Regions from separate parts of the Chryseobacterium sp. CS2K3 genome, predicted to be linked through region 1. Evidence: riboswitches for the same ligand, from Rfam matches in the RefSeq annotation. Region 1 holds a riboswitch; the other holds the start of a gene.
The links. A riboswitch is a leader RNA that binds a small molecule or an ion and turns the genes downstream of it on or off. The one in region 1 is predicted to bind cobalamin.

Region 2: it holds a riboswitch for cobalamin, as region 1 does, so the genes downstream of both, AC5YGG_RS11425 (acyl-CoA thioesterase) here and AC5YGG_RS00695 (TonB-dependent receptor plug domain-containing protein) in region 1, are expected to answer to the same signal.

What each region holds. Positions count from the first base shown of each region.
Region 1 covers NZ_JCAKRW010000001.1:134,525-138,505, forward strand. Annotated here, with positions in the region: gene AC5YGG_RS00690 (YncE family protein) at 1-130, opposite strand, end outside; gene AC5YGG_RS00695 (TonB-dependent receptor plug domain-containing protein) at 127-2,178, opposite strand; cobalamin riboswitch at 2,290-2,475, opposite strand; gene AC5YGG_RS00700 (transporter) at 2,712-3,659, opposite strand; gene AC5YGG_RS00705 (cytochrome-c peroxidase) at 3,672-3,981, opposite strand, start outside.
Region 2 covers NZ_JCAKRW010000005.1:405,140-409,120, forward strand. Annotated here, with positions in the region: gene AC5YGG_RS11410 (acyltransferase family protein) at 1-160, shown strand, start outside; gene AC5YGG_RS11415 (XAC2610-related protein) at 280-978, shown strand; gene AC5YGG_RS11420 (HD domain-containing protein) at 980-1,570, shown strand; gene AC5YGG_RS11425 (acyl-CoA thioesterase) at 1,620-2,003, opposite strand; cobalamin riboswitch at 2,120-2,300, opposite strand; gene AC5YGG_RS11430 (hypothetical protein) at 2,334-3,131, opposite strand; gene AC5YGG_RS11435 (hypothetical protein) at 3,190-3,981, opposite strand, start outside.

The sequences.
Region 1 (3,981 bases):
CTTTGATTGCAGTATTTTCAACAGGAGCAAGACCGTCCACCACTTCTATTGGAATGATTGTGTCATCTGTACGACAGGCTGTAAAACATAGCAATGCAAAAAACAAAAAGTATAAATTCAGCTTTCTCATAATGTAAAATTTAAAGAGAGTTTAAAGTTTCTTCCCAGCATAGGGTAGTTGCGTACAACATCATAATATTGGTTAAAAACATTATTCATTTCAATATTGACCTTAAACGGATGCCCGTCAAGATTAAATTTCTTCTGAACAGAAAGATCATGAGTATACCAAGGCTGAATAAAATTGGCTCTGATATTATCAAGCTGTCCGTCATAGCGTTTCCCTACATAGATGGTACTATAGTTGAAACTCCAGTCTTTGTAATCTGCCATCAGGGTAAATGAACCGGTATGCCATGGTATATAAGGAATCTGCTTATTATAAAATGTATCACCGGTATCAATTCCCGATCCTTTATTAGTCTTGTCTACAGCCTTCTGATAGGTATAAGACAATAATGGTTTCAATTTCACCTGCCCAAGCATTAGTTCAGTCTGAACATTCACATCAGCTCCGATAATTTCAACTCTTCCAAGATTAAGCATCATCCAGCGGAACAAATTTTGTTGTGCCATTGCAACGATCTTGTCTTTTACCCTGTTATAGTATCCGTCAACCTTGATGTGAAAAGCCTTCAAGACAGCGTTATCATTTTTTTTCTGATAGGTAAATCCCAGATCATACTGATACGTAAATTCCGGTTTCAGGTAGGTACTTCCAATATTGGTATAGTACAAATCATTAAAAGTCGGCAGCCTGAAAATCTGTTTATGAAAAGCCCTGATGGTAAGCTCCGGAATCGAAGCAGGCTGATAGCTCATAAAGAAAGATGGTGTCCATTCTCTTCTGTCATCAGGTCTAAGATTACGTTCTACTTCTTCAAAAGTAAAAGTACCCAAAAGACTTCCCAAGAATTTGAACCTGTTCCACTGATATGTGGTAGCCAATGCCACAAGTGTTGTATATCGGATAGGGAAAGAAAAGTTTTTTAAATCGGCATCCATATTATTATACTGGAAATCTCCGCTCAAACTAATATCCCAATTGGAATTGACAGAATATATATTGGAAGAAGAAAGATAAACTTCTCGTTGGATATACGTATTTTGTGCCGGATAAACAGCTTGTGATAATACAGTATCATTAAAATAAGTATAATCATAGGCAAATTTTGCCTTCAGCTGAGTTTCAAATTTCGGAAAGAGCTTTTTTCTGAGATTTGCCTGTACAAAATAATTTTCGTCTTTCATTCTCGCACCCCTGGCATCAAAACGGCTGTTCACAATAGGTGCCGGAATCCCACGATCTGAAATAAAGCCATAGCCGCGTACATTCCAGTTTCCGTTATTTAAAATTCCATTGACGGATGTTTCAAACCGTTTTGTTTTAATATCGGAATCATATCTTTTGGCAATCGTATCGTAAGCAGTCTGACCATTGGAGTATTTTTTCCCGTAACGATACTTGTAAACTCCGTCACTTTGGAGAAATTCAGCACTGAAGCTACTGGAGACCTTCTCTGAAAGCTTTTGCTCGAGGCGGAAAGAAGGATTAAACAGATCAATAGAGGCACTTTTGGCTCTTATAATAAGGTTTGTTTTTTTCGTTCCTTTAAATACAGGAGTTTTTGGCTGCAAATAAATAGATCCTGAGGAACCGAAATCCTTTGCAGGCTGAAAGATTTCACTTTTCTGCCCGTTATATAAGGATATTTCTTCCAGATCATCCAGAGAGTATCTTCCTAAGTCTACCACTCCATTCTGAGCATTTCCTAGCTGAATCCCATCATAGAAAACTCCCACGTGCTGGCTTCCCATACTTCGGATATTAACGGTCTTCAAACCGCCCATTCCTCCGTAATCTTTAATCTGAACGCCGGAAAAGTAACGAAGTGCATCCGCAACGGAATGGCTGTTCAGTCTTTCAAGTTCCTCGCCCTGCAAAACCTGAGCAGGAATGATTTCTCTAAAATTCTTTTTATAAATATTGACAGTCTTAATGGCTTCCTCTTTAATGCTGTCTTTTTTCTTCGATTGGGAAAACAGGAATTGTGATGTTAACACACATAATGTGAAAACAACCTTATGAAGTTGAGATGTAGTCAGTTTTGCCACCATTAGCTCATTTAGGGATAATGATGACGCTAATGGATATAAGAAAGCAACGACAAAGCACAGCATTCACTGCACAGCATCATTGATGTCCTAAGCTTTATTCCACGAAAGCGTCAAACGTTTAATTGTCTGGCAGGTCTTCTGACTTACTCCATTTTTGAAATCCTTCCCATTAAAAAAACAGTGGATATACTCTTCAAAAACTTTGGTGCGGAGCTTACAGCAGCGGGTCTGTTCCGGATTCTCACCGGATTCCCTTTTAAGAGCTTTTTACGGCTCACCAAATTTCGGCAAAGATAGACAATTATTAATATAATGCCACAAATAACAAAATGATTTACAATATTATAAAAGAATAACTCGGAATAGCTACTGCTGATACGGAATTAAATATATTGAAGCGACATTGTTATTTTAACTTCTTTCTTCAAAAATCCGCATTTGATACGCTCGTTGTAGAAATAAAAAACGGGATTATTCCAAAATAGAATAATCCCGTTTAATGTATAATAATTCGTCTCTTGAATGGGAGTACGCTATATTCCAATGTTTAAGAAAATACTGAAACGTGATTTTGCTTCAATATCTCCACCAGCCAGATTAGTATATGCCGGCAGCATAATTTCACTTCCCAGACTGAACTTTTTATAAGAAGCTTCAAACCCCAGTTTTCCATATAAAGCACTTCCTGAAGTATTGGGTAATGCTTCGTTAAACTGTTTGTTCTGATCATATACTTCTCCCTGAAGCCCGGCTTTTGCTGAAAAAATAGTCTTTTCATTTCCTGCGATCTGATAAAAGCCTGTAGCCGCATAATTCCACTGGTTTCCGAAACGGTAATGTTTTTTGTTTTCTGTTTTTACGGTATAATCTGTATTAATCAATACAGCTACTTTATTTTTCTGAAATTTATAATTCAATGCTGCCTGATAATCCCAGCTCCCGGTTCCCAACTGAAAACTCGGATTGACGCCAGATGCTCCTTTTTCATCAAACTTTCCCAAAGGAACTTTTATGCCCACACCTCCGCTTAACTGATGAAAGTTATCTTTAGAAACCAGCAGCTGATAAATTCCCATTACGTTAAGATCTCCAATTCCATTGATTTTTATATCTCCCTGCATGGTTTTTTTTTCATGAAAATGGAAGGGCAGGCTTGCATACACACTTAATTTTTTAGTTAAAGGAATTTTACCCCAAAGCTGTAACGTATTAAAATACTGATCCTGCGTAAGGTCTTTTACAAATAGGTTTTCTTTTGCTTTATAATGCTGGGCAAAATATTTAATCCCGATAAACTGGGGATTCAATAAGGATTCAAAACCTGACGATCCGTTTCCTGCTGCACAACCACAGGCATCGCAGTCTTCATCAAAATCTATTGTCCTGAGATACTCGTGAGGAATATAAACGCTGTCTATCATTGTTTTTGCCTGATTCATCGTACTTACAATCAGACTTATAATTAAAATAATCTTCTTCATGTCTACTTTTAATTATTCTGCAAATTTTGGATTGGTAATAAAACTTTTGTCGGATAATGTTTTCAGGAACGTGATGATCAACTGTTTTTCCTGACTGTTTATGGCAATTCCGGTGTGATTATTCTGTTTCAGCTGTGGATCAAGGTTCGGATTATCTTCTACAGTATCAGAATAGAAATTGAGCACTGCTTCCAGCGTATAAAATCTGCCATCATGCATGTATGGAGCCGTATATTCAATATTTCTTAAACTTGGCACTCGGAATTTCATCCAATCGTTTTGATTAAGAGTCACACGATAAAGACCAGCATCCTTAAACTGG
Region 2 (3,981 bases), on a different contig from region 1:
TCAGCAGATTTTTATGAACTTTTTGAATCTGTCTCCAATTGTGTTATTTACATTATCAACGATTGTTACATATGTCTTATCCTATCTTTCATGGCATTTTGTAGAGAAAAAAGCTTTAGGTTATAAAAAACTTATTACCCAAAAACTTCAGATTCAATAATTAGAATATTTATGAAGACATCATTTTTATAATTCATTACTTGTGAATTTTGAAATCGGGTTCATGATTCGTATTTTTGTTAGAAGACTAAAAACACTTAAATCCATTTTACTATTATCATGAATATTTTAAATTATTACAGAACCATATCAGCATTTGTTGTGTTGGGACCTTTATGCTTTGGACAATATCAGTTTGAGGTTAAAGATGCATCTACCAACTATGATGCAATTATTCATATTGACAATTGTTTTGGCGATCAGTGCAAAGACGTAGGAACGGTGGAACTTTTTGATAACAAAAATACGAAGGTACAGTCATTCACTTCAGATGATCTGGTAGTGTATCTGGATCGGGGGCAAAGATTGACACGTGGAAAAATGATGACATTATCAAAAGAAAAAAGCCCTGTTATTTTCGGCGACTTTAATTTCGACGGAACTGAAGATGTCGCAATAAGAAACGGAAATCTGGGAAACTACAGCAGCGCTTCTTATGATGTGTATGTATTCAACAGTACCAGAATGGCTTTTGTAAAAAGTGCAGAACTTACAGAGCTTGCATCGGATTCTTTTGATTTTTTTGAAACAGATCCGGTTCGTAAACGTCTTATTACCTTTGGGAAATCCGGATGCTGTAATCTTTTTACTACAGAATATCAGGTGATTCCCGGTAAAGGATTGGATAAAGTATTGGTAAAAGAAGAAGATATGAGTGAGGAAGGATATGTAAAAGTGAAAACAGAAGAAAAAATAAAAAATAAGTGGGTTACCAGAACCAAGGTATATCCATCTGATGAATATAAAAAAGAAAAGTAAGATGAAGATACAGAAAGAGATCGATTTTATTCTGGCAGTGGATGCCCTGAAAAATGTACAGCGAAGAAATTATAATGCAGATGATTCCAGAAGGGAAAATACAGCAGAACATTCATGGCAGATCATTATTCTGGCTCAAATCCTTTATCCGTATGCGAAAAACCGAGCGGATATAGATTTGTTAAGAGTAATCAGAATGTTATCGATTCATGATTTGGTGGAGATTGAAGCGGGAGATACCTTCCTGTTTGATGAAGCGGCAATGGTAGGGAAGTTTGAAAGAGAAAAAATTTCTGCACAGAAGATTTTCGGAATTTTAGATGAACCCTTGAGAACGGAATTCTTTAATCTGTGGCTAGAATTTGAAGAAGAAAAAACTCCTGATGCAATTTTTGCATGTTCTATCGACAGAATTATGCCATTTATCCTAAATTCTCATACTTCAGGGAAAAGCTGGACGGAAGCTGGTGTTACGGAAAAGCAAATCAGAAATATGCTTGAAAATGCAATTACGAGAGCTTCGGACGAAATGGGAGAGGCATTTGAACTGCTTCTGACCAAAAGCCTGGAAACGGAAAAAGTTTTGAAATAATCATCATCATAAATAATCGGGGCAGCCAAAGGCTGCCCCGATTATTTTATTATAGAATTTGAATTGGTTTCTTGAACTCATCAATTGCCACAAACGTAAAATCACCCACAATCGCTTTTTCTCTTTCATAAGAGTACATTTGCTCCGTATAGATTTCTACATTTACCTTCATACTTGTTTTTCCGACATAGGAAACTTTTCCGATCAGTTCTACAATTGTTCCGGCAGGAATAGGCTTTTTAAAATCGATCTTATCACTGCTTACCGTTACCACTCTTTTTCTTGCAAATCGGGTAGCGGCAATAAAGGCAACTTCATCCATCAGCTGCATTGCAGTACCTCCGAAAAGAGTATCGTAATGATTGGTAGTGTTAGGGAAAACCGCTTTAAAAATTCTGGTTTCGGCAGCTTGAATTCTTTCTTCTGTAGTCATATTTCATTATTAATTAATGCGAAATGAAATAGTATCAAAACAACAGAATAATGACAGGAACTTTGGAAATCCCTGAAACAATCCATCAGATCAATAAAACTTCAGATCGCGAAAGTTTTTTGTTTAAGAAATCGGCAGGTCTCCTGACTTGTAACATCTTTTATCTCCTTCCCATGCCTCGCACAGTGGATCTTTTGATAAAGACTTCAGTTACTTACAGTTGCGCGACAGTCCGTGATTTTCACACGGTTCCCTTTTAATCTGCGGTTAGGCAGAACCAGTTTCTGTGATGAATAAGCGTTAAAACTTTTCGGTGCAAAAATAATGAATTTATTCCGGATTATGATAAATAATCTGGCTGATCACTTTTCCCTTCTTGATGGTCCAAAGGGTTGTATATCTGTTTTCCCCGGAACCATTGATCATATAAAGGAAAATGTTATCATTGTCTAATGAAGTAACGCCTACATTTTCGAAATCCATCGTAGGCTGGAACATATTTTTAATAGCTTCTCTTACAAAAACAGAACCTCTTCCGGGCTGCTGAACTCGGATTGATTTAATCTCCGTCATTCCTTCAGGCAGATCATTGCTGATTCCCCATGGCTTTACCTTATCAATGGTAAGAAGTTTACCGTCAGCATCCTTTTCTTTCTTACGATATCCTGCATTGGATGGGTAAACATCAATAACTACTTTGCTTCTTTGAGCTGTCGGAATTTTCGGATCAGAGTTATCTGTAAAAATAAGAGATTTTCCGTTTTTAGATTTTGAAGGGGTATATGCCGGAAGCTGATCAATGTAAGCAATACGGTCTTTGTTTACCATTCCTTCTTTGTCAAGAGTTTCATAACGTACAAAGGGTTTGTCTTCATCCTGCTTTTCCGGATATTTGATCCAAATCCATTCTGTTTCCCCAGGAGCGGGTTTTACATAAACAAAAACATCACCTTTGCGCATACGGATTTTATCTACAATTTTTCTGTAATTATCCTTATGTACACGTACATTGGCATAGCCTTCTTCTGCTTTTACAACACCAAAAGGAACTTTATTCTGACCTTTAACAAAAGCTAAGGAAAAAATACTGAAAGCAGACAGGTACAATGCTTTGTTTACTGAAATCATCTTAACAAATTTTAGATCCCCAAATATATAAATTAAATGCTTTTCGGAAGTATGCAGACTATTTTTTAATTTGATTAATATCCAATGTATAAATTTCGTTCTCCAAAATCTTATCAAGGACAAATTGAGGCTGCGTATCAATGTCAACTTTATCTATTGCCTGTACAGAAAACTGTCCGGTTCCGATCATTTTTTCAACTTTTTTTTTCTTACTTTTATCAGGCATCATAAAGAAGAGTGATTTAAGTTTCTTTCCCCCGTAGTGACCAGAGTAAAGGTTTTCTTCACGTTCAAAATTTTTGTCTTCAGAGTATTTTGCATTGTCAATAATCTTTTCTCTGCCTTTGCCTCTTATATCATCTAATAATAAAAGATCTTTTTGTTTACTCACGAAAGCTCTTGGAAATAGAAAGCTCATAACCGGGCTTGAAATTAGTTTGCTGAATAATACACTTCCAATGAATCTGGGTTCAGTTTCGGGATAAAACATAAATGATTTTACAATAGATAAATCCATCCAGTTAAAAGCTTCTGCTCCCAATAAACCTGAACATCCGTTTGCTATAATCCTTACTTCTTCAATATGCTGACCTTCCTGATTCAGAATTTCTTTAGGAATAATGGACGTTACATAATCTGCCTTTTCACCAAACTCTTCCTTTTCCATAGGAAAGATCTCGTTGCCGCTACTTTCTCTTTTAGGAAGGTAAGTTCCACCAAATCCGATTCGGTCTACAGCTATTACATGAAATATTGTATTGATCTCCTTATTTTTAAAGTAATCCAGAAAATAACCGGAATTTTTTCCACTGTCATGGATTAAGAAGAGATAAGGTTTCTTGCGTCCTGT